DNA from 4 places in the Mesorhizobium sp. B2-2-4 genome. Region 1 is predicted to be linked to each of the others. Evidence: predicted binding sites of a transcription regulator. Region 1 holds the regulator's gene; each other region holds the start of a gene.
The links. Region 1 encodes LexA, which represses DNA repair genes until DNA is damaged. Its sites were predicted from a motif close to TGTTCNNNNTGTGTTCNG; they were not measured.
Positions count from the first base shown of each region.

Region 1 (7,396 bases):
CGCATGTCCTACAGCGACTATCTGCATCTGGAAAAGGTGCTCGAGGCGCAGGAGCCGCTTTCGTCAGCCCATGACGAGATGCTGTTCATCATCCAGCACCAGACATCGGAACTCTGGATGAAGCTCGCGCTGCACGAAATCGGCGCCGCAATCCGCTCCATCCGCGCCGACCGTCTCGAACCGAGCTTCAAGATGCTTTCGCGCGTCGCCCGCATCTTCGAGCAGCTCAACAATGCCTGGGACGTGCTGCGCACGATGACGCCCAGCGAATACACCGAGTTCCGCGACGCGCTTGGCCAGTCCTCGGGCTTCCAGTCGTGGCAGTACCGTGCCATCGAGTTCATGGCCGGCAACCGCAATCTCGCAATGCTCGGACCGCACAAGCACCGGCCGGACCTCAGCGAGAAACTGGAGGCGATCCTGGCGCAACCGTCGCTCTACGACGAGGCGCTGCTGCTGCTCGCCCGTAACGGCTTCGACATCGGTGCCGACGCAAGGCGTACGGACTGGCGCGAAACGCGGACCGAGAACGAAGAGGTCCTTGTCGCCTGGCAGATCATCTACCGCGACCCGCAGCGCTACTGGATGTTCTACGAACTCGCCGAGAAGCTGGTCGATTTCGAGGATTATTTCCGCCGTTGGCGCTTCAACCACGTCACCACGGTCGAGCGCATCATCGGTATGAAGCGCGGCACCGGCGGCACATCGGGCGCGTCCTACCTGAAGAAGATGCTGGAGGTGGAGTTGTTCCCGGAGCTGTGGAAGGTCCGCACCCGGCTCTGACGTAGCTTTGCCGACTGCATATCGTTATCCCGAACCCACTGCGCTTTTCTGAGCGACAGGCTCTTAAGTCACCGCCGCCTTGACGGCGAAACGCGCCTCCTGCCACGCGTCCGTGCGCAAAATGTCTTCCAGCACCTCGACAGCCTGCCAGACATCGACATAGCCGACATAAAGCGGCGTAAAGCCGAAGCGAATCGTGGATGGCGCGCGGAAATCGCCGATCACGCCGCGCTCGATCAAGGCCCGCATCACCTGATAGCCATGCGGGTGGAGGAACGAAACCTGGCTGCCGCGCTCATTGCCATCGCGCGGGCTTTCGAGTTCGAGGCCGTAGGCGCCGCATTTTGCCTCGACCAGTTGGATGAACAGATCGGTCAACGCCATGCTCTTCCTGCGCACCTCTGCCATGTCGACGTCGTTCCAGACATCGAGCGCCCCTTTGAGCGCGCGCATCGACAGCACAGGCTGCGTGCCGCAGAGAAACCGGCGGATGCCTGTGCCGGCAGCAAAACCCTGTTCGAAGGCGAATGGCCGCGCATGGCCCCACCAGCCGCTGAGCGGCTGGCGGACATCGCCATGGTGGCGCTCGGCCGCGTAGATGAAGGCCGGGGCACCCGGGCCGCCATTGAGATATTTGTAGGTGCAGCCAACGGCGAAATCGGCATTCGAACGGTCGAGCTCGACGGGCAAGGCGCCGGCGGTATGGCAGAGATCCCAGACAATCAGCGCGCCGGCATCATGTGCCGTCCGCGTCAGCGCGGCCATGTCGCGTAACTGCCCGGATTTGTAGTTGACGTGGTTGACCAGGATGACCGCGACCCGCTCGTCGATCAGTTCTTCTATGGTCGGCGCATCGACACCCTCGAGCCGCAGCACCGTGCCCGGCCGCGTCGAGGCAACGCCTTCGGCCATATAGAGATCGGTCGGAAAGCTGTCCCCCTCGGCGATGATGACTGACCTGTCCGGCCGCATCCCGAGTGCCGCATGCAGCACCTTGTAGATGTTGATCGAGGTGGTATCGCAGACCACCGTCTGGCCGGCGGCGGCCCCGATCAGGCGCCCGAGTTGGTCGCCGAGTTCGACCGGCATGTCGAACCAGCCGGCGGTGTTCCAGGCGCGGATGAGATCCTGCGCCCACTCCTGCGTGGCGGCCTTCTGCAGCTCGCCGAACACGGCTGGCGAAGCGGCGCCCAGCGAATTGCCGTCGAGATAGATCACCCCCTGGGGCAAGGTGAAGCGGTCACGCATGGCACGCAGCGGATCCGCGGTGTCCATTGCCTCGATCGCTGCGAGATCGGGAATTTTGCTCATGGTCGCGATGTTCCTCGGTGAGAAGAGCGCCCTGGAAACGGGCCGGCTGTTTTGCCGCCCGGGCAAGGGCTGGCCGCATAGAGGCGCAAGAACAGGGTGAACGCCCGGTTCGATCTTTGCTCGATTTCCGCCCGAGGCAGTTCCTCGAGCACCCCAACGATCCGGCGAACCTGGAGATCGCCGATCAAAAGACTGATGTAGATGTCGGCGGCTTCGGCAGGATCGTCACAGGCGATCGGGCCGGCCCGACTTGCGGTTCGAAGCAGGTCGCCAACAAGCGGCATTATGGTATTGCGGCCGAATTGCGCGATCGATTGGCCAAGCGTGCCTGTATCGTTGACGTCGCCGGCCGCGGCGCGATTGAGCGCCACCGCCTTGTCGCCCGTCACGAGGGTCAGCAGGACTGGCCCGAGCAAGTTCAGGGTTTCGAGCGGATCGCGCGCCTGGTGAAGGGCGTCCTCCAGCAGCTTCCTTGCCTCTCCCGCATTGGCTTCGATCAAGGATCGAAACAGGGTCTGCTTGTTGCCGTACCAGTTGTAGAGGGTTTCGTTCGAGGCCGATGCCCGCTTGGCGATAGCAAGCAGGGAGGCGCTCTTGTAGCCGGCTTCCCGGAGCACCGCATAGGCGGCCTCCTCTATCCGTTCGCGTCGCGCGGCCTGCTTCGGCGTGGTCATTGGTGTTCCTCTTCGAAAACCGTACATTATTATACGGTTTCGTCAAGCGAACGAACGAACGCAGCCCGTCGCGACCAGTGGTGGTGTCTGGCCGTTTTCCGGCGGAAGTTGGCATTTTGGTTTCGTTTCGTTCACGAGCCGCAGGGGTTTCTAATCCGCCCAAACGCACCCCGCACCTGCCGGTCACCCAGCTTGCAGGCTTGTGCCAAGAGTGGAGACCGGTCGGGCCACAGGCCATTAACCAAAATAGTTTCAAAGGGCCCGGGAGCGCATTGACGACGGACCGCGCTGGCAGGATGCTGGCTGCGGGAGGGCATTTCGTTTCCGTCGCCTTAACAAATTCATTAAACTTTAAATGGTTGCGGAACACAACTGGAACAGATAGTGTTTGTTCTGGGTTTGTTTTCTGATTCTGGTTCCAGACCCTTCGTGCAATGCCTTTGGGGGCCGCCATGCTCACGCGCAAGCAACATGAACTCTTGATGTTCATCCATGAACGGCTGAAGGAAAGCGGCATTCCGCCGTCCTTCGACGAGATGAAGGAAGCGCTGGACCTCGCCTCCAAGTCGGGAATTCATCGGCTGATCACGGCGTTGGAGGAGCGCGGCTTCATTCGCCGCCTGCCCAACCGGGCGCGCGCGCTGGAGGTGCTGCGCCTGCCGGACTCGATCGCGCCGGGTCTTAACGCGGCAAAGAAGTTCTCCCCGAGCGTCATCCAGGGCAGCCTCGGACAGGGCAGCAGCCCTAGCCGGCAGATCAAGCCGGCGACGTCTTCGCGTCTGCCCGCTGCCGGCAATGACGACGACGCGGTTTCAGCGGTGTCGATCCCGGTCATGGGTCGCATCGCAGCGGGTGTGCCGATCGACGCCATCCAGCATCAGACGCATTCCATTTCAGTGCCGCCTGACATGATCATGGGCGGCGAACACTATGCGCTGGAGGTCAAGGGCGATTCGATGATCGAGGCCGGCATTTTCGACGGCGACACGGTCATCATCCGCAATGCCGACACCGCAAGTCCCGGCGAGATCATCGTGGCCCTGGTGGACGAGGAGGAAGCAACGCTGAAGCGCTTCCGCCGAAAGGGTGCTTCGATTGCGCTCGAGGCTGCCAATCCGGCCTATGAAACACGTATTTTCGGACCGGACAGGGTCAAGGTGCAAGGCAAGCTGGTCGGCCTGATCAGGCGCTACTGAGCGGGGTCGGCGGTGGGCTTTTCGGGTTTACGGTAAGGCGGCAGTCCCCTTGCCTCGCGTGAGAATTTCCGCTGTTCGTGCCAGGGCCGATATGGCCTGTCGACGGCAAAGCTGACCCGTGCCGGTGCCGTCGCCGATTGCTGGTCGAAGAAGACGGCGGCACTTCCCTTGCGAGCGAGCTGCCGCTTGGTGATGACGAGAACCAGCGGATTGTGGCAGGGATCGTAGCCCGCGGGGTCGTTGATGACGATCAGATCCGCATAGGAGCAGGCCCTCCAGGCGTCCTTGCGATCCTCCACCTGCGCGATGATCGCCCCCGAGGTATGCCGGGCCATGCACAGGCCCGTGAAGCAATAGAAAGGCGCTCCCGCCGGAAGTTGCGCGGGATCGAAGATGTCGAACTGTCGGTCTCCGCTGTCGAACAGTTCCGGCGCAACGATGGTTTCGGACTTCAGCGCGCGTTTCCAATTATCGACGGTGAATTCGTTCGGGCGCGCCCGGTTGATCGCGAGCTCGCCGCCGCCGATCGGCAACGCCACCAGGCGGGCATCCTCCGAAATCAGCACGTCCGGCGTGCGCGTGTCCGAGACGGTCAACAGGCCGGCGAGCGCGAAGGGAAGTGCCGCCAGCCGCAGCCATGTCGTGGCCATCGTCGCGATGACCAGGGCGATCGCCACCAGAAGGACGGATTGCTGCGAAATCAACCCGACCGCGTCGACCGGCGAGCGTTGCGAGATCCATCCTGATATGGCGATCATCGCGGTCAGTCCCTTGCCCATCAGATAAAGGGATGGTCCATCGAACCCGAACGGCATCAGCAGCGCGCTGGCAACCGCAAGGAACATCACGACCGAAACGATCGGCATGACGGCAAGATTGGCGAACAGGCTGAGCGGCGACACGCGCTGGAAATGCCAGATGGCGAAAAGCGCCGTGGCGCTTCCCGCGATAATCGAGGTCATCGCCAGCCCACCTGTCGCCAGCAGCAATTTTCGCGTCAGCAGGCCAGGCAAGGTCCGTTGCGGCGGCGGGGTCCGCGCTTTGTCGGCTTTGCGATCCGACCAGCCGGCATAGGCGCCGACCAGGGCCGCGGTGGCGGCGAAGGACATCTGGAAGCTCGGCCCTACCACCTCGTGCGGCGACACCACGATGACGGCGATCGCCGAAATAGCCAGATTGCGCATGGTGAGTGCCGCCCGATCGAACAGAACGGCGATCAGCATCACCGCCAGCATGATGAAGCTGCGTTCGGCGGCGACAACGACGCCCGAAATGACGAGGTAGGCGGCGATGGAGAAAAGTGCCGCCGCGGCCGCGTATTTCTTGACCGGCCGGCGGGAGGAAAAATTCGGGAACAGCGCGAAGCCGCCACGCAGCAGACCCGTGACCGTGCCGGCGACCAGCGCCATGTGCAGCCCGGAAATTGAGATGATGTGGTAGATGCCGGTGCGTCGCATCGCTTCATTGATCTCGTCGGGAATCCCGGCGCGCACACCCACGATCAGCGCCGCGGCGATCTCGCCCTCGGCGCCGCCGATGCTGCCCCTGATATGGTCGGCAATGCTTTCGCGAGCACTCTCGATGGCGGCTGAAAGGGCGGCCCACAGCGGCCTGTCATCGGCTGAGACGATTTTGGGGTTGCCGAGAAAGAAGCCGCTGGCGCCTATGCCGGCGAAGTAGCTGTCGAAGGAAAAGTCGTAGCTGTCCGGCCGCACCGGTCCGGTCGGCGGCAACAGCCTGGCATAGCCGGTCACGAGCGAACCGGCCGTCACTTCAGCCGGCACCTTGCGTGCCGAAAGGCGAACGCGCTCCGGCGCGTAGAGTAGTTTCGGCCGCGCGGTCGATGTCACATCGATGGTCAGCCGGATGCGCCCGGTCTCCATCTGGTCGACCGAAACGACGCGGCCGGTGATTTGCGTGGAGATTTCCGAGCCCAGCATCCGCGTTCCCGCTCGCCACGTCTCGACTTTGCCGGCGAGCATGCCGAGCGCGCACAACAGCGCCGCCATGAAGCACAGATGCGTTTTCGGCCATGAGCGTGAAACGAGCGCGCACAGCGACATCAGGATCGCGACCGCGACAGGCTTGGCAAAGCCCGGCTCCGCCGCCAGCGAAAAATAGGCGATCGATCCGCATGCCAGGAACACCGGCACGAGCAGGAAGGCTATGCCCCGATCGAGTTCGAGCTCGGACGCTCTGGCCACGCCGTTGCGCAGACGAGGCCATGAAGCACGGCCGAACTCACGGCGCAGACGCACGGCCGCGCCGGCTGCGGGAATGCCGGGCGGCGTGGAAACATCCGCCGGCGGCGACTTGCTCGGCTGCTGTAGGGGCGACAACGCCAGCGGCAATGAGGCGGGCGCGGGCGTGGCAAAAAAAGAGCGTTCGCTGACGCCGGCAACGACGTCCTCGCCTTCCTCCGCGCCCCTGCCCGCTCCAGCCATCGGGTCTGCCCCTTGCGCCCTCGACACCCTATGCTACATGAACGCGCGACGCGCGAAAGTGCGTGTGATCCGCACCCCGCTCCAGACGTTTCCCGAGAGTTGTATGTCCGACAAGCTTGTCACCCGTTTTGCCCCCTCGCCCACCGGCTACCTGCACATCGGCGGCGCGCGTACGGCGCTCTTCAACTGGCTCTACGCCAAGCACACCGGCGGTACGATGCTGCTGCGCATCGAGGACACCGACCGCGAGCGCTCCACCGATGCGGCGACAGCAGCCATTCTCGAAGGACTGACTTGGCTCGGCCTCACCTGGGACGGCGACGCCGTCTCGCAGTTCGAGCGCGCGCCGCGCCATCGCGAGGTGGCCGAGGAGCTGGTGCGCATGGGCAAGGCTTACTACAGCTACGAGACCCCTGCCGAGCTTGAGGCAATGCGCGACGCGGCGCGGGCCAAGGGCCTGCCGCCGCGCTATGACGGAAGCTGGCGTGACCGCGACCCTTCGCAGGCGCCTCCTGGCGTCAAGGGCGCGATCCGCATCAAGGCGCCGACCAAAGGCGAGACGGTGGTGCATGACCGTGTCCAGGGCGACGTGCGCTTTCCCAACAAGGATCTGGACGACTTCATCATCCTGCGCTCGGACGGCAATCCGACCTACATGCATGCCGTCGTCGTTGACGACCACGACATGGGCGTCACCCACATCATCCGTGGCGACGACCACCTGACCAATGCCGCCCGCCAGACCGTGATCTACAACGCCATGGGCTGGGATGTGCCTTCAATGTCGCACATACCGCTGATCCACGGCGCCGACGGCGCCAAGCTGTCGAAGCGGCACGGCGCGCTGGGCGTGGAGGCCTACCGCGCCATGGGCTACCTGCCCGAAGCGCTGTTGAACTATCTGGCTCGGCTCGGCTGGAGCCACGGCGACGACGAGATCATGTCGATCCAGGACATGATCGCCTGGTTCGACATCGGCGATGTGAAC
Region 1 is NZ_VFWB01000011.1:163,931-171,326, forward strand. It holds gene kynA (tryptophan 2,3-dioxygenase) at 1-783, shown strand, start outside; gene kynU (kynureninase) at 847-2,094, opposite strand; gene FJ959_RS25750 (TetR/AcrR family transcriptional regulator C-terminal domain-containing protein) at 2,091-2,768, opposite strand; gene lexA (transcriptional repressor LexA) at 3,221-3,964, shown strand; gene FJ959_RS25760 (ComEC/Rec2 family competence protein) at 3,958-6,408, opposite strand; gene gltX (glutamate--tRNA ligase) at 6,512-7,396, shown strand, end outside.

Region 2 (7,396 bases), on a different contig from region 1:
CCGACCACTACGCGCTCGACGACGAGCATGCGCTGGCCATCTGCCGGCGCATCATCAAGAACCTCAATCGGAACAAGACCGTAAGCCTTGCCGTCCAGAAACCGATTCCGCCGCTTCATCCGGCAGATGAGATCTACGGCATCGTGCCGACGGATCTGCGCCAGCCCTATGACGTGCGCGAGGTGATCGCGCGCCTCGTCGACGGTTCGGAGTTCGATGAGTTCAAGCAGAATTACGGCACCACGCTCGTCACCGGCTTTGCCCATCTCCACGGCATGCCGGTCGGCATCATCGCCAACAATGGCGTGCTGTTTTCCGAAAGCGCGCTGAAGGGCGCGCATTTCATCGAACTGTGCTGCCAACGCAAGATTCCACTGGTGTTCCTGCAGAACATCACCGGCTTCATGGTGGGGCGCAAATATGAGGCAGGCGGCATCGCCAAGGACGGCGCCAAGCTGGTGATGGCAGTCGCCACCGCCCGCGTGCCCAAGGTCACCGTGATCATCGGCGGCTCGTTCGGCGCCGGCAACTACGGCATGTGCGGGCGCGCCTACTCGCCCCGCTTCCTGTGGATGTGGCCGAACGCCCGCATTTCGGTGATGGGCGGCGAGCAGGCGGCGACGGTGCTGGCCATGGTCAAGCGCGAGGGTATCGAGCGCAAGGGCGGCGAATGGAGCGCTGAGGAAGAAGCGAAGTTCAGGAAGCCGATCCTGATGAAATACGAGCATGAAGGCCACCCGCTCTATTCCTCCGCAAGGCTATGGGACGACGGCATCATCGATCCGGCCAAGACGCGCGAGGTGCTGGCGCTCAGCCTCTCGGCCGCGCTCAACGCGGAGATCGAGGAAACGCGCTTCGGCGTGTTCAGGATGTGAAATGGGCGAGGTGCAGGACAGGATCCGCATTAACGTCGGCGACATCACCAAGTTGGATGTCGACGCCATTGTCAACGCGGCCAATTCCTCGCTGCTCGGCGGCGGCGGGGTCGACGGCGCCATTCACCGGGCGGCGGGGCCGGAACTCCTCGCCGAATGCCGCACGCTCAACGGCTGCAAGACCGGCGATGCAAAGTTGACCAAGGGCTATCGGCTGCCGGCCCGCTACGTCATCCATACGGTCGGTCCAGTCTGGCAGGGCGGCGGCAAGGGCGAGGCGGAGTTGCTCGCCTCCTGCTATCGGCGTTCGCTCGAAATCGCCGCCGAGAAGGAATGCCGCTCGGTCGCCTTTCCGGCGATCTCGACGGGCATCTACCGCTATCCGAGGGATGAGGCGGCAGCAATTGCAGTCGGCGCCGTAAATAGCTTCTTGAGCGGAAATACGACGCCGCAGACCGTCATCTTCTGCTGCTTCGACGAACAAATGGCCGAACTATACCGTGAGGCCGTTGCTTCCTCGAGGCGAACGCAGTCTACGGAGGTTTCATGTTCACAAAGATCCTGATCGCCAACCGAGGCGAGATCGCATGCCGGGTGATCCGCACGGCGCGCAGGATGGGGGTGCGCACGGTTGCCGTCTATTCCGATGCCGATGCGAAATCCCTGCATGTCGAGATGGCCGACGAGGCGGTACATATCGGTGCCTCGCCTGTCAGCGACAGCTATCTGCGCGGCGACAAGATCGTCGCGGCCGCCTTGGCGACAGGCTCGCAAGCCGTTCATCCCGGCTATGGCTTCCTGTCGGAAAATCCTGATTTCGTCGACCAGGTGGCGGCCGCGGGGCTCACCTTCATCGGCCCGTCGGCGGCCTCTATCCGCGCCATGGGGCTGAAGGATGCCGCCAAACGGCTGATGGAAAAGGCCGGCGTGCCCGTCGTGCCGGGCTACCATGGCGAGGCGCAGGAGATCGTGATCCTGGCCTCCAAGGCACGCGAAATCGGCTACCCCGTGCTGATCAAGGCGCGGGCCGGCGGCGGCGGCAAGGGAATGCGCCGGGTCGAGCACCCCGATGAGTTCTCCGAAGCGCTGTCCAGCGCACGACGCGAGGCGAAATCCGCTTTTGGCGACGACCGTGTACTGGTGGAAAAATATATCGACAAACCGCGCCACATCGAGGTGCAGGTTTTCGGCGACAATTTCGGCAATGCCGTCCATCTGTTCGAACGCGACTGCTCGGCGCAGCGACGCCATCAGAAGGTTATCGAGGAAGCCCCCGCCCCCGGCATGACCGAGGCGTTACGCAAGGCGATGACCGAGGCGGCGGTGAAGGCCGCCAAGGCGATCAGCTACTGCGGTGCCGGCACCATCGAATTCATCGTCGATGCCTCGCAAGGCCTGACGCCTGACCGCTTCTGGTTCATGGAGATGAACACGAGGTTGCAGGTCGAGCACCCGGTCACCGAGATGGTCACCGGCACTGATCTGGTAGAATGGCAGTTGCGGGTCGCATCCGGCGAGAAGCTGCCGAAAACGCAAGGCGAGATAAAGCTAGCCGGCCACGCCTTCGAGGCGCGCCTCTATGCCGAGGATGCCGCAAGGGAGTTTCTGCCTGCGACCGGCACGCTGCATCATCTGAAATTTCCCGACATGGTTCCCCAAGGGGCCGCCATGCGTGTCGAAACCGGGGTGCGGGCCGGCGACGCCATTTCTCCCTATTATGATCCGATGATCGCCAAGCTGGTGGTGCATGGCGGGGACAGGCCGGCTGCGCTGGAGGCACTCGGCGCGGCGCTTGCGCGAACCGAAGTCGCCGGTTCGATCGTCAATACCGCCTTCCTCGCCGCGCTGGTGACCGATCCGGACTTTTCGGCGGGCGACGTCGATACCGGCCTGATAGGCCGCCACCAGCAGGCGCTGACCGAGATTGCGCCGCCGAGCGGCGAAACGGTCGCGGCCGCGGCCATAGCGGCCTCCGGGGCGGGCGCGCTGCCGGCATCGGACGATCCATGGTCGTCGCTTGCCGGCTACACGCATTTCCATGGCATGGCACGACAGATCCGGCTGAAGTTTGGCGAGGACGATATTCTGGCAAGGGTTTCGGTACGACCAGACCGGCGTTCCCAGGTGACGCTCCATGCACCCTATGACAGCGCCAATTCGCATGACCTTCGCGCCGTTCCTCGCCTCGCCCGCTGGCCAGGCCACATCACGATATTCGAAGGCGCGGCCGGCTATACGTTCGCGGTGCCGGACCCGTTGGCCAGAGGCGATGATGCGGCGGCGGCGTCAGGCAGTTTGCGCGCGCCGATGCCGGGACTGGTCAAGCTTGTGCGGGCGACAAAGGGCGATACGGTGATGAAGGGGCAACCGCTGCTTATTCTCGAGGCGATGAAGATGGAGCACACCATCGCCGCGCCGCATGATGGTGTGATCGCCGAGATCGCCACCGAGGGCGCGCAGGTTACCGACGGCACTGTGCTGGTGCGGTTCGAGGATATGCAAGGCTGACAGCCTCGCTGCCGGATGCCAAGCGTCCCTGTCCTGCCGGACAGAGAGAGGCGCCGTAGAATGTCGACCGCCGTTATATGTCCATGGCAAGACACACAGGCAGAAATGAAATGGCCGGGACGAGCCCGGCCATTTCATCGATATAGGCAGCGATTACGGCTGGATCGGCGCATACTTGCCGTCGTGCCACTGGTTGATGTCGTAGCTGGCGTTCTTGAGGTCGCCCTTCTCGTCGAAGGTGACATTGCCGACAACCGTGCTGATTGGCTGCCCGTTCTTCAGCGCCTCGGCGACCTTGGCCGGATCATCGCTGCCGGCACGCTTGATGCCTTCCGCAAAGGCCTGGATCGTGGCGTAGGAGAATAGCGTGAAGCCTTCCGGCACGAAACCGCCGGCTTTGATCTTCTCGACGGCTGCCTTGGCTTCCGGCTTTGCCTGAGGATCCGACGGGAAGACGAACATGGTCCCTTCGCCGGCCGGGCCGGCAACCTGCCAGAATTCCGGCGAGGCTATCGAATCCGGCATGATCAGCTGGAACTTGATGCCCTGTTCCGCCGACTGGCGCAGGATCAGGCCAGCCTCCGGGTGGTAACCGCCGAAATAGACAACGTCGGCCTTGAGGTCCTTGAGCTTGGTGACGAGCGCCGAATAGTCCTTTTCGCCGGCATTGATGCCTTCATAGTCCACTTCCTTCAGGCCGCCGGCATTCATCGTGGCCTTGACCGCATCGGCAACGCCCTGACCGTAGGCACTCTTGTCATGCAGGATGACGACGTTCTTGCCGGCATACTTCTTCGCGATCCAGGGGCCGATGAAGGCACCCTGCGCATCGTCACGCGTATAGAGGCGCATGATCGTCGGCCAGCCGGCCTTCGCTGCGGCGTCGGTCAGCACCGGGTTCGAGGAGGCCGGGCTCATCATCAGGGCACCGGCTTCGGCATAGACGGCGGAAGCCGGAATGCTCGAACCCGAGCAAGCGTGGCCGTCGATGAACTTGACGCCATTGGCGACGATACGGTTGGCGACCGAAACCGCCTGCTTCGGGTCGCACTGGTCATCCTCGATATCGAGCTTGATCTGGCGACCGTCGACACCGCCGGCGGCATTGATCGCGTCGGCGGCAGCCTGCGCGCCCTGCTTGAACTGATCGCCAATGGTGGCGAGCTGTCCGGTCATCGGACCGACCACCGAAAAGGTGATGTCGTCGGCATAGGCGACCGGCGCGCTCATCATCAGGCCGAAAATGGCCGCGTTCAAAATACTCAATTTTTTCATTGCGGTATGACTCCTCCACTCACGCGCGGCCGCCCCGGCCACGCTTCTTCCAGAGAGGCGGGACAATTTCATCCTTCGTGTGGCCTGTCTAGGCGCATTGGCGGCGCTCGATTAGGCCTGCGAAGCATCTCTGGAGCAAAAAGGCAAAAGCCGCGCCGGCCTTGTTCCGGCCGGTCGCGGCTTTGCCTGTCGAGCTGTTCCTCAAGCGCCCCCGCACTCGAACCCAACTCGCCTTCCCTGTCTTCCTGCTGGCCCTGATCCTACCGAACATCGGATCATGGCCGCCGCGCCGCTGGCCCTGTAGGGCGTGCCGCGTTCTTGGTTTTGTCGCGTGGCCGTCTTACCGCGGCCTTGTCCTTGCCTGGCGGACCAGAAGGCCGCCCTGCCTTATCTCTAAATTCAGTGCATCGTCATCCATTCGCGGGCTTCGCGCAGCGCCTTGGCGATCTCGACCTTCGACATCGCAGCCGACAGTTCCGAACGCAATTCCGCAGCGCGGGCCGAACCCTTGATCGCGGCGATGTTGAACCATTTGTGGGCGGCGACGACATCGGTCTCGCAATCGCGGCCCGTCGCATACATCATCCCCAGTTCGAAAAGAATGTCGGCCTGGGCAGTTGCCCCCATGGCGCCGAAGCCTGCTTCAAGCATTTCAAAACGTGCCATTTTCAATCCTCTCTTCCGGCCCTGTCTGGCTCCCGAGAGCTGCCTCCGTTTGTCTGCCCGGGCTGCTCTTTCGATGCTTTCGAGAATGCCGCGCAGGCTTGAATCCGTCGTTAAATGGCGTGCTTAATTTGAGGAAAACAAAGCTAAAACAATAGGTAAACGTGGAAATTCGTTAAGGATACAAAGCCAGCGATTCAGCCGGATAGCGCCAAATTTGACGAAAATTTTCGCGAGCGGAATCAACACTCCGCTAACCACGCGAAACAAACGCCGCGCATGCATGCATTCATTTCCCTGCCGACATTGCTTCCGTCGGCGCTTCTGAATTGCCAAAGCTTCCGCTGCGGCACCGCTTTTGTTTTGCGGGGAGCTGGATTAGCTTACGTTTGCGTAAGCGGCAGACCGGCGAGGCGGAGCCTCCTGCCGGGTATCCAAGGGAGGAAAGATGTTTCGAAAACCAAGCCTGGCCCTGGCGGCCACTTTGATCCTGACCGGTGTGGCCTGGGCCGATCCGATCGAGGGAAACTGGAAGACGCAGGCCGGCGATACCGCGGCCATCGGGGGCTCCGGTTCATTTTCCATCACGCTGAAGTCTGGCAAATATGCCGGCAAGACCATCGGTTCGCTCAAGGCGTCCGGCGACAACAAATACGCCGGCAGCATAACCGACCCGGCAAACGACAAGACCTATTCCGGCAAGGCGACACTGTCGGGCACCTCGCTGAAAATGAGCGGTTGCGTGCTCGGCGGGCTGATCTGCAAGAGCCAGACCTGGACTAGACAGTAACTCTGCAGGGGCAGTACGACAACGTAAAACAGAAATGCTTCTACGTCGATGACGATAGGAATGGGGTGATCATCTCCGGCCCCGACCAGATTGACAGGAGGACATGCGACGGCGCAATGCGCACGGCGAAGAAGGCTATCTGGGCAACGAAGATTGAGCTTAGAAGATATTGGCGATATGTGCTGAGCGAACAATGACGATGTGCCTGTGGCACGGTCTTGAGACGCGCGCACGGCCGTGTTCAGCAGCGGACTGATTACGCCATGGCGTCGCACGATAGCGTCACCGCCCTCGTCTATCTACGGCCAAAGTGGGATAGCCGTCATCAAACTACGGTTGGCGTGTCTGAAATTGTCTAACTGTCCCGCAAATCCGTAGACTGCCTTTTCGCCGTGCAGATAGTTATTGCGCAGCCGGTGTATTATCAGCAGCAATGCAATGAGACGTTGACGGCCATCGACAACAGCCCCTTCAAAGACCGGCTTTACGTGTTGCTGCCATGCCTGATTAGTCAGTCGAAGGTCGTGGAAATGCTTAGTCTGATAGCCGCCCTGGTAAAATCGATCTTGGTAGTACACCAAAGCTTCTGTGAAGACCACGGAGTTTGGATTGACGACCGGGGCCAGGCCATTCACGGTAGCTATTATAGAATTCACATTTGCTGCCTTGCCGGTAGCTGAAAGCTCGAAGAGGCCCCACAACACCGGAAAGTCTCTTATCGCAGTCTTCTCTGCTGCCGATAACTTCGACCACCCGAAAGCATTCTTGCTAAGCCAACCTCCGACGTTCATCTCGACACCCGCTCAACCTCTCGCTCTTCCTTTTTTTGACGCACCTTTGGGAGTTGCAGACTTAGACGCGGCTTTGGTGGCTGCGCGTTTGGGAGCGGCTGCTGTGGGTTTGAGCGTGGGTTTGGCGGCTGTGGGTTTGGACGCGGGTTTCGCAGCGGCTGCCTTGGGCCCTGTCGCGATCATGGCGTTGGGCTTCTCAGGACGAAGCTTGTACGCGATCCTTTGCTCGGTTGTTCTCGTCAGCACATCCCCGCCCCGCATCGTAATGTTTTTAGCCGATTTGCCGGTTCGTGACGGCCCCGGCGCAGGAGGGGCTGGCGGCGGCTCTGGAGGAACGGAAGACGTCACTGCCGGAGCAACGGGCGACGCAACTGCTGCGAATTCCATCGGTGCCGGGAGGCTGTTTTTGAGAACCTCTTCAGTTGTCTTTAGATGCTCGACAACTGAGAACTTCGTGAACCGAACCATGAAGAGCCCGACCACAAACAAAACGA
Region 2 is NZ_VFWB01000002.1:641,501-648,896, reverse strand. It holds gene FJ959_RS08160 (carboxyl transferase domain-containing protein) at 1-875, shown strand, start outside; gene FJ959_RS08155 (O-acetyl-ADP-ribose deacetylase) at 877-1,440, shown strand; gene FJ959_RS08150 (acetyl/propionyl/methylcrotonyl-CoA carboxylase subunit alpha) at 1,422-3,383, shown strand; gene FJ959_RS08145 (branched-chain amino acid ABC transporter substrate-binding protein) at 3,537-4,658, opposite strand; gene FJ959_RS08140 (sel1 repeat family protein) at 5,058-5,324, opposite strand; gene FJ959_RS08135 (DUF2147 domain-containing protein) at 5,770-6,111, shown strand; gene FJ959_RS08130 (hypothetical protein) at 6,411-6,902, opposite strand; gene FJ959_RS32460 (hypothetical protein) at 6,915-7,396, opposite strand, start outside.
Region 2: FJ959_RS08140 (sel1 repeat family protein) is a predicted target of LexA. The motif match lies at 5,458-5,475, and genes of this name have one in related genera.

Region 3 (7,396 bases), on a different contig from region 1:
TGTTCCCGTCGACGGCAGCAATCTGGTGCTCAGGGCGCGTGACGCGCTGCGGCAGGCAGCCGGTCCTCGCGGCACGCCGCCGGTCGCCATCAAGCTCGAAAAGAACCTGCCCGTCGCTTCCGGCGTCGGCGGCGGGTCGAGCGATGCGGCAGCAGTTCTGCGCGGGCTTGCGGCAAGCTGGCAACTCGACATCGACGATGTCGCGCTGGCGCGGATCGGGCTTTCGCTCGGCGCCGACATTCCCATGTGCCTGGCGGCCAGGCCGCTGATTGCACGCGGCATCGGCGAGGAGCTGTCGATCGTGCCGGATTTCTCGGCGCTCGGATTGGTGCTGGTCAATCCCGGCAAGGCGGTCTCGACAGCCGACGTATTCAACGCGCTGTCGCGGCGCGACAATGAAGCGCTGCCGCCGCTGCCGCGCGTGGTCGACTTCCACAGCCTGCGCAACTGGTTGGAGATTACGCGCAACGACCTCGAGCCGGCGGCCCGCGCCATCGAGCCCGCCATCGGCAAGGCACTTTCTGTTCTGAACAAGGCCGGAGCCGGTTTTGCCCGCATGTCGGGTTCCGGCGCCACCTGCTTCGGCTTGTTCGAGACCGGCAACGTCGCCAAGCGCGCGGCCGCCGATATCCGTGCCCGGCAACCCGATTGGTTCGTCGCCGCGACGCGCAGCATGACGGCGGAGGCAGATGCCCATGGCCAGGACTGACGAGAGCCGTTCCTTCATTCCGGTCCGCATCGCGGTGCTGACCGTTTCCGACACGCGCAGCCTTGCCGACGACAGGTCCGGCCAGACGCTGGCCGACCGCATCGCGGAAGCCGGCCACATCCTTGCCGCCCGCGATATCGTCACCGACGATGGAGACAAGATCCGCAACAAGGTGCTCGGCTGGTCGAAGGATGATGGGATCGATGTGGTCATCACCACCGGCGGCACCGGCTTCACCGGGCGCGACGTGACGCCGGACGCGCTGGAGCCGATCTTCGAAAAGCGCATGGATGGTTTTTCCGAGGTGTTCCACCGCATTTCCTACGACAAGATCGGCACCTCCACGATCCAGAGCCGGGCGACCGGCGGCGTCGTCAACGCCACCTTCGTCTTTGTGCTGCCGGGCTCGCCCGGCGCCTGCAAGGATGCCTGGGACGGCATCTTGAAGGCGCAGCTCGACTACCGGCACATGCCCTGCAACTTCGTCGAGATCATGCCGCGCCTGGACGAGCACCTGCGGCGCGGCATGTCGGCTCCGTGAAAGCCGAGGCAAGGCGCTGGTTTCACGCCGCGTTTGCCAGGCAGAACACCGCCTTCGCCTTCGAAAGACCATTCCAAACCGGATGCGGCAGGACGTATCGTCTCGCGGCGGCGGCCATCGCCGTTGAAGACGGGCGGACGCGATGACAGTGCATAATGGCGGGTGCCATTGCGGCAACATACACCTTCGATTTTCAACCGAGCTCGATCCATCGACAATCGAGGTTCGCGCCTGCCAGTGCTCGTTCTGTACCAAGCATGGCTCGCGCGCCGTCGCCGATCCGGACGGCAGGCTGATCATCTCAGTCAAGGACATCCAGCGATTGAAGAAATACCGTTTTGGATTGGGGACGGCCGACTACCTGATCTGCGGTGAATGCGGTGTCTATACCGCCGCAATCGCCGGAGAGGACGATGCCAGGGCAATCGTCATCATCAACGCCCTGGACGATCAAAGGTCGTTCAGTCAGGAACCGATCCCGGTCGACTACGACGCGGAAAGCAAGGCAGAGCGTCAAGCCAGACGTCGTCTTCGCTGGATGCCTGTCGAGATGCGTTTTAGCGAATGACCGGCTCGCCGTGGAAGCACCGGCGCGAGGACCGCGAGACACCGAAACCACTTCCATCATCAGCCGCGGCCTGCGCGCCGGCACCCGCGTGATCGGAAACTGGCTGCGCGTCACATGTGCAACGCACGTAGACAGAGCAGCTGCAAAATCATTTGGACGGGCGGTGCTCTTGTTTTGCCGGAGCGGCCCAGATTTCGGCATCCAGCCGCTTGGTCGCCAGGCCGCGAGCGAGAGCCTCGGCGCTGCCGGCTCTTTTCGACAAGGATGTGGCCTGGCGCTTGCTGATCAGCAGCCCGTCGGCCAAGGCACGGTTTCCCGAGAAGATACGGGCCAGGAATGGCGCGCGGCCGGCGCGTGTGCGTGAAAACCGCGCCGCCATGGTTTGCCTCGCTGTATGCGCAACGACCTCGTCGATCCATCCGTCGACCAGCCGCGCGCCCGGTTCCAGCAGCAACAGCCAATCGCCTTTCGCGTGCCGGATGGCCGCCGCGACGCCGTCGGTCGCATACTGGCACCCGGCATGCTCGGCGACGCGATGGGTCTGGTCGGTGGAACCGGTGTCGCAAACGATGACCTCGCGCACCACGCCCTCGACCGCGCCGCCGATCAGCGTCGCCAGGGTGCGAGCGAGGCCCTCCTCGTCATTGTGGGTCTCTATGAGAACGGTGAGCATCATTTGCCGAATAGCGGAAAGCGGAACGCAGCGCCAGTTTTTGCGGCGCACCATAGAAAGTTCTTGCTTTGTTCTCGTTCGGCAAATAGGATTAAATTCATGAGCAGAGCGATTCGAAACAACATGGACAGTCCCTGGGAGCGGGCGAAGATGGAACCGATCATGCGCGCCGACATTGCCGCCTTCGGAGCAGGACGAGCCGAAATAGCCAATGCTATGATCGAGCAGAGCGGCATGCGCGTGCGTCCGGACCGCAACCGCGGCCGGTCGGCAGGCATCAACCCGTCCGGCCGGTTCGAGCCGGTCAGCCGGCATGTCTTCGACGATGGCTGGAACTCGCTGGAGGAACTGCCTCCCTTCAAGACCGAGGTGCAGGTCGAGAAGCCGCGTACCATAATCACCCGCAATGAATCGCCCGACATCTCCTTCGACCGCTCGATCAATCCCTATCGCGGCTGCGAGCATGGCTGCGTCTATTGCTTTGCGCGGCCGACGCACAGTTTCATGGGCCTGTCGCCGGGGCTGGATTTCGAATCCAAACTGTTCGCCAAGCCCGACGCGGCGCGCCTGCTCGACAAGGAACTGTCGAAGGACGGTTACCAGCCGCGAACCATCGCCATCGGCACCAATACCGATCCCTACCAGCCGATCGAGAAGCAGTACCGGATCATGCGCGAGATCCTCGAAGTGCTGGAGGCGCGCGGCCACCCGGTCGGCATCGTCACCAAATCCGCCCTGGTGACGCGCGATATCGACATCTTGTCACGCATGGCTGAACGGGGCCTCGCCAAGGTGGCGTTGTCGGTGACCACGCTCGACCGCATGCTGGCGCGCACCATGGAGCCACGGGCCTCGACGCCGGCCAAGCGGCTGGAGGCGATCAGGCAGCTTGCGGATGCCGGCATCCCTGCTTCGGTCATGGTCGCGCCGATCATCCCCGGGCTGACCGATCAGGAGATGGAACGCATCCTCGATTCGGCGCACCATGCCGGCGCACGCGAGGCGGGCTATGTCGTGCTGCGCCTGCCGCTCGAGGTCAGCCCGATCTTCAAGGACTGGCTGCTGCGCCACTATCCCGACCGCTATCGCCATGTGATGTCGCTGATCCGCTCGATGCGCGAGGGCAAGGATTACGATTCGGAATGGGGCAAGCGCATGAAGGGCGCGGGTCCTTACGCCTGGCAGATCGGCCGGCGCTTCGAAATCACCGCCAAGCGGCTCGGTCTCAATGCCGAGCGGCGCACGCTGCGGACCGACCAGTTCGTCGCCGCCGGCAAGGACCAGGAGCAGTTGATGCTGCTTTGAACGACCGCGGCTGTTTGCCGCCGTGGCGAAAAAATCCCGTCCGGCCTGCCCCGGCCTGCAGACGGTGCCCTCCCGGTCCGGCGCCCCACCCGACCCGGAGGGACTTGCGGAGAATCAGAGCCGATGCGAACCTCGCCGCAACATGGCTCGCGCGCGTTCTGATTCTCCGCCTCTCTTCGAAATCGTCGAGAAACCCGATTTCTCCTTCGAGACGAAGGCGATGGCCGAAGGCCTGTGGCCGGTCGCGGGGATGGACGAGGCCGGACGCGGCCCGCTGGCCGGACCGGTGGTGGCGGCTGCGGTCGTGCTCGACCCTGCCAACATCCCCGACGGCCTCGACGATTCCAAACGGCTCAGCCATTTGCAACGCGAGGCGCTGTTCGTGCGCATCATCGGCTCCGCGCTCGGCGTGTCGATGGCCTCGGTCAGCGCCGAGGGCATTGACGGCAGTAACATCCTCAAGGCGAGCCTGGAGGCGATGCGCCGTGCGGTCGCCGGCCTGCCGGTGCAGCCGAAGCTCGCGCTTGCCGATGGGCGCGACGTGCCGCCGGGCCTGCCTTGCACGGGGCGCGCGCTGATCAAGGGCGACCAGCGCTCGCAATCCATCGCCGCCGCCTCGATCGTCGCCAAGGTGATGCGCGACCGCATGATGTGCGGCTGCGGCAGCCATCACCAGCACTATGGCTTCGAAGTGCATATGGGCTATGCCACGGTCCGCCATCGCACCGCGATCGAGACGCACGGGCCGGTGGCGCGGCTGCACCGCGTGTCGTTCGCGCCATTCAGGCTTGAAGGTGCCGAGGTGGTGGAAGAAGAGAGCTTCGCCGGGCTGGATTAGGGCGGCTCGATCTATCTTGCGTTGGTAGGATTGGCGAAAGCGGCGGTGACAGCCAATCTCCCCCCTCGTGGGGGAGACGTCCGGCAGGACAGAGGGGGGCGCTGTCCCTCCAGCCTATCAGTTAGTCTTGCCCAGGTTCCCTGCACTATCGGCACCCAATTCAGCTGATTTTGAATCGAGCGCTGGCGTTCCTTCGCGCCCCCCCTCTGCCCTGCCGGGCATCTCCCCCACGAGAGGGGAGATCGGCAGCGTTGACCTCCGCGCCACAACAAAAAAGCCGCCGGGTTTCCCAGGCGGCTTTTTTCATTTCTGTTGTTTTCAACTCAGTTCAGCTTCGCCTTCACATCGGCGAGCGAGGTCTTGAACAGGTCGGCTCCCGCCTTGGCGTCGATCTTGCCGGCGAGCAGCGTGCGAGCGGCTTCGACGGCGATGTCGACGGCGCTGGCGCGCACTTCGCCGATCGCCTCGCGCTCGGCCTGGCCGATCTTCTGTTCGGCAAGAGCGGTGCGCCGCGCGACGTAGTCCTCGGTCTTCTTGTGCGCCTCGGCGGCGAGCAGTTCGGCTTCGCGCTTGGCCGCGGCGACGATGTCCGCGGCCTCCTGCTCGGCTTCCTTGCGCTTGCGCTGGTATTGGCCAAGCAACTGCTGGGCCTCCTCGCGCAGCCTGCGCGCCTCGTCAAGCTCGCTGCTGATCCTGGCGGCGCGGGCATCGAGCGCCTTGGCGATCAGGCGGGGCACCTTGATGTAGATGGCGATACCCAAAAAGATGACCAGGGCGATCGTGGCCCAGAGCGTTGCAAGAGATGTGGCGTCCATGATGCGCTCCTCACCCGGCCACGGACTTGACCGCGGCCGCAATCTCGGCCTTGCTGGCCTTGCCGCCGACCAGCGCCTCGACGATCGCCGAGGCAGTGTCCTCGGCGATGCTGCCGACTTCCTTCATGGCGTTGGCCTTGATGGAAGAAATGCGCGCCTCGGCCTCGCCGAGCTTCTCGTCGAGCGCGGCCTCGATCTTCTTGCGCGCGGTCTCGGCTTCCGCCTTGGCCGCGTCATTGGCCTGCTGGCCGATGGCGTTGGCGTTTTTCTTGGCTTCCGCCAGCTCCTGCTCGTAAGCAGCAACGGCGGCGTCGGCCTCGCCCTTCAACTTCGCGGCCTGATCGAGATCCTGGCTGATACGGTCGTTGCGGACATCGATGATGCCGCCGACGCGCGGCACCACCACCCTCTTCAGGAAGAGGTAGAAGAGCCCGAACGTGATCGCCAGCCAAAGAAGCTGCGACGGAAACGTCGCCGGATCGAATGGCGGAAACATGCCATGAGCCTCGGCAGGCACGCTGGTGCCGGAATGCGTGTCGCCTTCCGTCGCAGCGTGGCCAGCCTCGGTGGCAGGCGCGGACTCTTGCGCAAAGGCAGATGTCACGAACATGGACTATCCCCTGATATCAGACCCGCCGCTCTCGCGGCCGGCCTGTCCAATCTTCCCATAGCTTAGCCAAATAGCGGCTCAGCCAAACAGGGGCTCAGCCGAACAGGGCCAGCAGCGCGATGAGAAGCGAGAAGATGCCCAGAGCTTCGGTCACGGCGAAGCCGAAGATCAGACGGCCGAACTGGCCATCGGCGGCCGACGGGTTGCGCAGCGCGCCCGAGAGATAGCTGCCGAAGATGTTGCCGAGGCCAATGCCCGCGCCGCCCATGCCGAGGCAAGCGATGCCGGCGCCGATGTACTTTGCTGCTTCTACGTCCATTTGTTCAACTCCTTTGGATCTGAAATTCCGTTGCGATTCCATTCCGGCGGCAATGTTGAAAACTCTTGCGCCGGAAATTTTTTATCAGTGCCCCGGGTGCAGGGCGTCGTTGAGGTACATGCAGGTCAGCACCGCGAAGACATAGGCCTGAAGGAAGGCGACCAGCAGTTCGAGCGCGGTCAACGCCACGGCCATCGCCAGCGGCAGCACCGAGCCAGCGACGCCGACCGCGCCCAGCGCCGAGAGGCTGACCACGAAGCCGGAGAAGACCTTCAGCGTGATGTGCCCGGCGAGCATGTTGGCGAACAGACGAACCGAGAGGCTGACGGGGCGCGAGACGAAGGAGATCACTTCGATCAGCACCACCAGCGGCAGCAGGAACACCGGCACGCCTTGCGGCACGAACAGCTTGAGGAAACCAAGGCCGTGCTTGCCGAAACCGTAGACAATCACGGTGCCGATAACCAAGACGGCGAGGCCGAAGGTGACGATGATGTGGCTGGTGACGGTGAAGAAATACGGGAACAGGCCAAGCAGGTTGGCGACCAGCACGAACATGAACAGGGAAAACACGAAGGGAAAGAACTTCATGCCCTGCGTGCCGGCGGCGTCGCGCAACATGTTGCCGACGAATTCATAGGCCATTTCGGAGATCGATTGCAGCCGGCCGGGAACGAGGCTGCGGCTCGACGTCGTCAGAAACAGGAATGCCGCAGCGACGACAACGGTCGCGACCATGAACAGCGCCGAATTGGTAAAGGACAAGTCGTAGCCACCGATATCGATCGGTATCAGCTTGTTGATATGGAACTGGTGGATCGGATCGACCTTGTCAGCTGCCACGTTCAAACCCCGTCAGTGCCGCATGCGGCCTTGTTACCATGCCGCCCGTCGAAAGGCGGCTATTTCCAAATGCCGCCTGAAGAGCGGTCACTTGCTGTCGTCGCGGCCAGAGCGCGATTTGTCGCCCTGTCCGAATTCCGCCACAACGCCTGCCGAACGCATGACATTGAGCACG
Region 3 is NZ_VFWB01000002.1:374,249-381,644, reverse strand. It holds gene FJ959_RS06905 (4-(cytidine 5'-diphospho)-2-C-methyl-D-erythritol kinase) at 1-709, shown strand, start outside; gene moaB (molybdenum cofactor biosynthesis protein B) at 696-1,250, shown strand; gene FJ959_RS31580 (hypothetical protein) at 1,573-1,818, shown strand; gene FJ959_RS06890 (glycosyltransferase) at 1,967-2,491, opposite strand; gene FJ959_RS06885 (PA0069 family radical SAM protein) at 2,642-3,796, shown strand; gene FJ959_RS06880 (ribonuclease HII) at 3,939-4,634, shown strand; gene FJ959_RS06875 (F0F1 ATP synthase subunit B) at 4,958-5,449, opposite strand; gene FJ959_RS06870 (F0F1 ATP synthase subunit B) at 5,460-6,059, opposite strand; gene FJ959_RS06865 (F0F1 ATP synthase subunit C) at 6,154-6,378, opposite strand; gene FJ959_RS06860 (F0F1 ATP synthase subunit A) at 6,463-7,221, opposite strand; gene FJ959_RS06855 (AtpZ/AtpI family protein) at 7,309-7,396, opposite strand, start outside.
Region 3: FJ959_RS06885 (PA0069 family radical SAM protein) is a predicted target of LexA. The motif match lies at 2,550-2,567, and genes of this name have one in related genera.

Region 4 (7,396 bases), on a different contig from region 1:
GGATGATCGCGCCGATGAAGATGTTGTAGGCAAGGCCGGGCACGCCGATCAGCACGATGCCGTTGCGCATGACGCGCAGGATCAGGATGCCGAGCACGGTGCCGATGATGGTGCCGCGCCCGCCCGTCAGCGCCGTGCCGCCGATCACCACCATGGCGATGACCTCGAGTTCGTAGCCGGTGCCGCTGTTGGGGTTGGCCGCCGAGGTGCGCAGCGAGGAGATGACGCCTGCAAGCGAGGCCATGACCGAGGACAGCACGAACAGGCCGATCTTGACACGGCTGACATTGACGCCGCGCGCCCTCGCAGCGTTCGGGTTGCCGCCGGCGGCCTGAATCCAGTTGCCGGTGCGGCTTTGCGTCAGCACATAGCCCAGCGCGATGGCCGCGGCGATGAACCAGAACAGCGACATGTAGATGCGGAACGGGCCGATGAAGAAATCGCCGACCAGCGCCTCCGCCAGCCAACTGCCCTCGGCGCTCCAGGTGCGCTGCGGAAAGCCGTCGGTGACGAACAGCGCGGTGCCGCGCACCACCAGGAGCATGCCGAGCGTGACCAGAAAGGACGGGATCTTGAGCTGCGTGACGAACCAGCCATTGACCAGGCCGATGAAGGCGGCGACCAGCAGCGCGACAACGAAGCCCATCTCCAGCGAGGTGAGGCCGCTGTTGAACAGCGTCCACATCAGCACCGGCGAGAAGCCGAACAGCGAGCCGACGGAAAGGTCGAATTCGCCCGACGTCATCAGCAACGTCATCGCCAGCGCGATCAGCCCGAGCTCGACCGTGAAGGCCAACGTGTTGGAGATGTTCTGGGGTGACAGGAAGTCGTGGTTGAAACCCCAGAAGACGGCGATCTCGACGACGAGCAGCACGAAGGGGCCGAATTCCGGCCGCGCGATCAGGCCTTGGACAAGCGAACGATTTTCCACGTGTAACCCGCGACTGGTTGGAATGGGCCGGACCATCGGGCCGCATCAAACGGCTCGATACCAGGCGAAAGGGCGGGACGCCGCACGCCCGGTGGACGCGCGGCGCTGGAGATCAGGGGCTATTTGCCGGACAGGATTTTGTCGTAGATCTCGGCGGTATCTTTCTCATAGAGCGCGCCGGTGATGACGTTGAAGCCCGGGGGAATGCCGCTGGCGGCCATGTTGGCGAGCGACAGCGCGACATAACTGGTCGCCTGCGGATCCTGCCACTGGCCGGCATTGACGTAGCCGTTCAGCACTTCCTGGGTGGTGTCGAGCGAGTTGCCCCAGCCGACGACGGGGATTTCGCCGGGCTTGACGCCGACTTGGTCGAACACGCGTTTGATCGAGCCGGTGACGAGGTCGCCAAGGCCGATGATCGCCTTCACCTTGGCCTTGTTGGCGGTGAGATAGTCGACCATGCGGTTGATCACCTCGGCCTGGTCGAGCGTCGCCTCGGTCACCTCATAGGTGATGCCGAGCGGCTCGAACACGCTCTTGATGCCTTCCTCTTCCTGCACGCCGTAGGTGGCGCCGGGAATCTCGACAGGCATCCAGACGAAGTCGCCCTTCTTCACCAGGCCCTTGTCGACCAGATACTGCGCCCAGTGCTTGCCGAAGGTGACATTGTCGCCGCCGACATAGGCGTTGAAATTGGCCTTGGGATCGGGCGTGTTGAAATTGATGATCGGAATGTTGGCCGCGCGGGCTTCCTTGACGATCTCGACAAGGCTGCCCGGATCGGGGCTGGTGGTGGTGATGCCGTCGGCCTTGGCCGAGATCGCGGCCCGCACCGCCTCCTGCTGCGAGGCGACGTCGCCATTGTGGAACGAGGTGTTGACGGTATTGCCGGTGTCCTTGGCCCATTGCTTGGCGCCGGCAAGGAAGTATGTCCAGACCGGATCGGCCGGGCCGCCATGTGAAATCCAGTAGAACGTCTTGGCCTGCGCCGCCGCCGGAATGACCGTCAGCGCGACCAGCAGGCCGTATAGAACCACTCTTAGCCGTGTCAGCATTTGATTTCCTCCCGTTTGAAACTGATCAGTTCGAAACCGCCCTCTTGATCGGGCAAGACCGCGTCCTCCTCGCCAACGCCGTGTTGGATGATCAGAGCATCCTCTTTTTCGACAAATGGCAAGCCTCCGCCTGTCAGTCGTAGTCGGCGCCTGACGGGACGCCATCAGCGGTCCCATCAGATTGCATCAGTTCGGATGATTTTTCGCGGCAGGCGATACCGGCCTCGAGGATCGCCGGAGCGATGATTGACCGCCCTCGGGTGAACCCAGAGCTAGAGGAGGCCGGCCCTGGCAAGATCGCGCATCAGATGGCTGGCGCCGTAGGTCCAGTGCGGGCAGTCCGGCGACAGTCGCACCCGGTTGACCAGCGCGCCGAATTTCTCCGACGAGATGGTGACGATGTCGCCGACCTTGTGGGTAAACCCCTTGCCCTTCTCGCCGCGGTCCTTCGAAGGCACGAACATGGTGCCGAGATAGAGCGCCAGGCCGTCCGGGTACTGGTGATGCGGGCCCATGGCGGCGGCAACGAGCTCTTCCGGCGAGCGGCTGATCTCGGCCATCGAGCTCGCGCCCTCCAGCGAGAACCCGTCCTCACCTTCCACTTTCAGCCGGACCACGGCCCGCTTTACGTCGTCGATCGAGAACGTGCCGTCGAACAGGCGGATGAAAGGCCCAAGCGAGGCGGAGGCGTTGTTGTCCTTGGCCTTGCCGAGCAGCAGTGCGGAACGCCCTTCGACATCGCGCAAATTGACGTCGTTGCCGATGGTGGCGCCGACGATCCTGCCGCTTGAGGCGGCGATCATGGCGATCTCCGGCTCCGGATTGTTCCAGGTCGAGACGGGATGCAGGCCGACATCGGCGCCGAAGCCGACCGAGGCCATCGGCTGGCATTTGGTGAAGATCTCGGCGTCGGGGCCGATGCCCACTTCCAGATATTGCGACCAGGCGCCGCGTGCGATGAGCTTGGCCTTGATCTCCATCGCTTCCGGCGAACCGGGCTTGAGCTTGGACAGATCGTGGCCGATCAGCCCGGCAATGTCGGCGCGGATGGCGTCGGCCTTTTCCGCCGAACCGCGCGCCTGTTCCTCGATGACGCGTTCCAAAAGGCTGACGACGAAGGTGACGCCCGAGGCCTTGATCGCCTGCAGGTCGACGGGGGAGATGAGATAGGGCCTTGCCGGATCACGCGCGGCCTCGAAACTGTTGGCCGCGATATCATCGAGCGAGCCGATCGGCTTGCCCTTGGCCGAGCGCACATAACCGGCCGGATCGGCCATCTCGCAGATATCGCGCACGGTCGGCGCCGTGCTCGACGTGATGTCGAAGACGGTGCCATCACGCACCGTGACCACCAGGGGATGCGAGGCGTCGCTGCTTCTGGCGCGCCCGACAAAAAGGCCTTCGGCGGGCAGATGCATCGGGTTTGTCATGCGTGCGGTCCTCTGATCATCAAAAATGCGGCTTGCTGGTTCGGCGCGGCACTTTCACCGGATTCCTGTCAAAGGTCTATCCCGTTTGTGGTGAGCCAGGCGCCATGTCTGCCGGCGTCGTCGGCGATTGGCGTACCGCAAGGAAGCACTCCGTCGGGGGTTGGATGCATGCGGCGGTGCGGGAGCCCCAACGCCTGCGTCATTTTTCGGCTTGCGTTTGTTCTCGTTTTGTTCTAGTATGCTCGCCCTGAGTCAATTGGCGGACGAGATCAGTATGAGTGGGCAACCCGCATTCGGAACCGCGAAGAACGGCCAGGCCTTTTTCCGATGGGAACAGGCCGGGAAGCATTTCCACCGGCTGTTCTTTGCCATCCTCGTCGGCAGCGCGATTGCTGGTCGTCTCGCGCGAAAGGCCATTGCCTTGAACCGTGAGTTCGGATTGCAAGGCTGGCTGGTTCCGGAAAATCACATCCACATCTCGCTTGTCGGCCTCGGCGACCATGAGGAGTACCCGCAGGAGTTGGCAGAGGCCGCCTGTCATATCGGATCGATGATCGTTGCGAAGCCCTTCGAGGTCTCGTTCGATCGCCTGTCGGCTTTTGGCGGTGGTGCACTGGTCCTGCGCGGCAGCGATGGCAATCCGTCGCTGCAGAAGTTCTGGCGTGACCTGACGGCGGTGATCTCGGACAGCCCGCTAAAACCCTTTCTCACCAGGTCCATCGAACCGCATGTCACATTGCTTCGTGATGAAGTGGGCGTTCCCAGCATTCGCGAGCGGTCGATCGATCCGATCGGCTGGACTGTCCGGGATTTTGTGCTGATCCACAGTCTCATTGGGAAAGGCGCCTACAAGCAGCCCGGACGCTGGCGGCTGACCGGTCAGGACGATGCACTGCCCGCCATGTGAGAGCCTGGAATCGTCCTCGCATAGTCCGCGCGGTCCATCATCCTGACATGGCATGTCAGCTACCAGACGGCACGACGATGGCAGGCCGCCAACCTTTCCCTATTTGCAATGCGTCTGAACAGGAGGAACACATGACCAACACGGAAATTGCCAAGGATTTCACGGAGCTTCTCAAGCGCGGTGACTACGAAAGTGCTGCCGAGAAATACAACGCCGACGACATCGTCAGCTATGAGGCCATGGAGGGGCCGATGGCCGTCTGCCGCGGCAAGGACGCCGTCAAGCAGAAAGGCCAGTGGTGGCAGGAAAACAACGAAGTCCATGGCGGCTCGGTCGAGGGCCCTTATGTCAACGGCGACCAGTTCGCCGTACGCTTTACATTTGACATAACGCCCAAGGCCACGGGCCAGCGTGTCACCATGGATGAGGTTGGCCTGTACACGGTCAAGAACGGCAAGATTGCCGAAGAGCGCTTCTATTATTGAGGCGGGTTTCCCGGCTGGCGGCACATTTCGCCGCATCCTAGCGGCCAGGATCATGTCCTGGCCGCTATCCGACCCTATGGACGTCGTCGTCACGGATCGGCGACCGCGCGCCCGCTAGTGAAGAAACTTGCTCCTCGATGGTTCTGCCGGGCCGCTGGCAAAGCGCGCGGGGGCTGCTTAATCTGCGGCCAGATTCGAAGTCCGAAAGGCACCTGTTTTGACGATCACCATGTACGGCATCACCACCTGCGACACGATCAGGAAGGCCCGCGTCTGGCTGGAGGGCCATACAGTGGCTTATCGGTTCCACGACTATCGGGCGGAAGGCATCGAGGCGGGCAGGCTGGATGGCTGGGTCCGCAAGGTCGGCTGGGAAAAGCTGCTCAATAAGGGCAGCACGACGTTCCGCGAGTTGCCGGACAAGGATAAGCAGAGCCTGGATGAAAAGAAGGCCAAGGCACTGATGCTGGCCAAGCCGACGATGATCAAACGGCCTGTGCTCGAGGTTGGCGACCGCATCCTGGTCGGGTTCAAGCCGGATGTTTATGAGGCGGCGGTGGTCGGGAAGTAGGGCGCGGTACACTCTCAGTTCGTCATCCTAGGGCGGAGCAAGGAGCGAAGCGACGCGGCGCAGACCCTAGGATCCATGCCGTGACTTTTGGGCGTCGCAGCCGTGCAGATTCTGCTCCGTTGCATTTCCGGACGGACGTCACGGCATGGATCCTCGGGTCAAGCCCGAGGATGACGAAGGGACAGGTCACTGTCCTCTCAGATACCCCGCCAGTACCACGGCATTGTTGTGCGCCTCGTCATGGGCGCCGTAGAGCAGCGTCACCTTGCCGTCGCGGAGCAGGGCGCGCAGTTGCGCCACGGCCTCGCCATTGCCTTCCAGTTCGGCACGATACCGCTTCTGGAACTCGGCCCATCGTTCGGGCTCGTGCCCGAACCACTTGCGCAAGTCGGTACTCGGCGCGATGTCCTTCAGCCATAGCGCCAGCGCGGCATGCTCCTTGCTGACGCCACGTGGCCAGACACGATCGACCAGGACCCGCTGCCCGTCATCGAGCGAGGGTGGTTCATACACCCGTTTGACCGCGATCTCGAAGGCCATCCGCTCTCCTTCGTGCGCTCCCGTCAGGCCCACTCGCCCTTGCGCATGACCGGCACGCGGCTGCCGTCCTTGCCGACGCCGTCGATGTCGATCTTGTCCGAGCCGATCATCCAGTCGATGTGGATGAAGCTCTTGTTGCCGCCGCGCTCCGCGATCTCGGCCTGGCTGAGCGAGGCGCCGTCGACGAAGCACTTCGAATAGCACTGGCCGAGCGCGATGTGGCAGGCGGCGTTTTCGTCGAACAGCGTGTTGAAGAACAACAGGCCGCTCGCCGAGATCGGCGAGGAATGCGGCACCAGCGCCACTTCGCCAAGCCGGCGTGCGCCCTCGTCGGTGTCCAGCACTTTCTTCAGCACGTCCTCGCCCTTCGAAGCCTTCGCCTCGACGATCCTGCCGCCCTCGAAACGCACCGAGATCTCGTCGATCAGCGTGCCCTGGTAGGAGAGCGGCTTGGTCGATGAAACATGGCCTTCCACCCGCCGTGCATGCGGCGTGGTGAAGACCTCCTCGGTCGGGATGTTGGGATTGCAAGTGACGCCGTTCTTGGCGGTGGAGGCGCCGCCCATCCATTCATGGCCGTCGGCCAGCCCGACCGTCAGGTCGGTGCCCGGCCCGGTGAAATGAAGCGCATGGAAAGCATGGCCGTTGAGCCATTCGGTGCGGCTGCGAAGGGCGGCATTGTGCGCCTTCCAGTTGCCGATCGGATCTTCCACGTCCACCCGCGAGGCGGCAAAGATGGCGTCGGCGAGCTTGGCCACCGCAACGTCGTCGGCATCATCGGGGAAGACCTGCTTGGCCCAGGCGAGATCGGGATAGGCGACGATGTTCCAGTTGATGTCGAAGCCGGTGATCTTTTCCAACGCCGGCTGGTAGGCCATCGAATTGGCCTTGTTGGCGCGCGCCACTTTCGCCGGGTCCTGCGCCGACAAAAGCGAGGGATCCTCGCCGCGCACGGCAAGTCGCGCCGCATTGTTGGAGAAGGCTTTGGCCATGCCTTCATAGAGCCAGCCGGCGGCGCGGTCGAAGCCGGCGTCCGCGCCATAACGAAAGCGCGCCAGCGTGATCTCGTCATCGTTGAAGATCGGCGTCACCAGCCCCGCGCCGGCCTTGTAGGCATGCTCGACGATGCGCCGGGTCAGCGGCAGCGCGGCGATGGAGGAGGTCAGCACCAGGTCCTGCCCGGGCTGCAATTGCAGCCCCACCTTGATGGCGACTTCGGCCAGCCTGTCGAGCTTCACCGGGTCGATCGTTGCGGAAACGCCGCGCGAATGTGTGGTCATGATCCTGCCTGCCGTAGTTTGATGTCGGACTCTACATAGACCGGCGCCACGGTGCTTTCCACCGTGATCGCGTCGCTCGTGCCCGCCTTCGCTGAGCCGAACTGCGCCATCGTCGCCTCGATCTCTTCCCGGATCCAGAGCTTGAAATCCCGGACCTTGCGGCTTTCGGCCTTGGCGGCGGAGGTCACCAGCCAATA
Region 4 is NZ_VFWB01000002.1:355,522-362,917, forward strand. It holds gene FJ959_RS06765 (ABC transporter permease) at 1-931, opposite strand, end outside; gene FJ959_RS06770 (substrate-binding domain-containing protein) at 1,051-1,986, opposite strand; gene FJ959_RS32455 (hypothetical protein) at 1,980-2,108, opposite strand; gene FJ959_RS06775 (fumarylacetoacetate hydrolase family protein) at 2,259-3,416, opposite strand; gene FJ959_RS06780 (2'-5' RNA ligase family protein) at 3,673-4,323, shown strand; gene FJ959_RS06785 (nuclear transport factor 2 family protein) at 4,455-4,808, shown strand; gene FJ959_RS06790 (ArsC family reductase) at 5,026-5,379, shown strand; gene FJ959_RS06795 (DUF488 domain-containing protein) at 5,566-5,919, opposite strand; gene FJ959_RS06800 (aminopeptidase) at 5,943-7,199, opposite strand; gene FJ959_RS06805 (LysR substrate-binding domain-containing protein) at 7,196-7,396, opposite strand, start outside.
Region 4: FJ959_RS06780 (2'-5' RNA ligase family protein) is a predicted target of LexA. The motif match lies at 3,635-3,652, and genes of this name have one in related genera.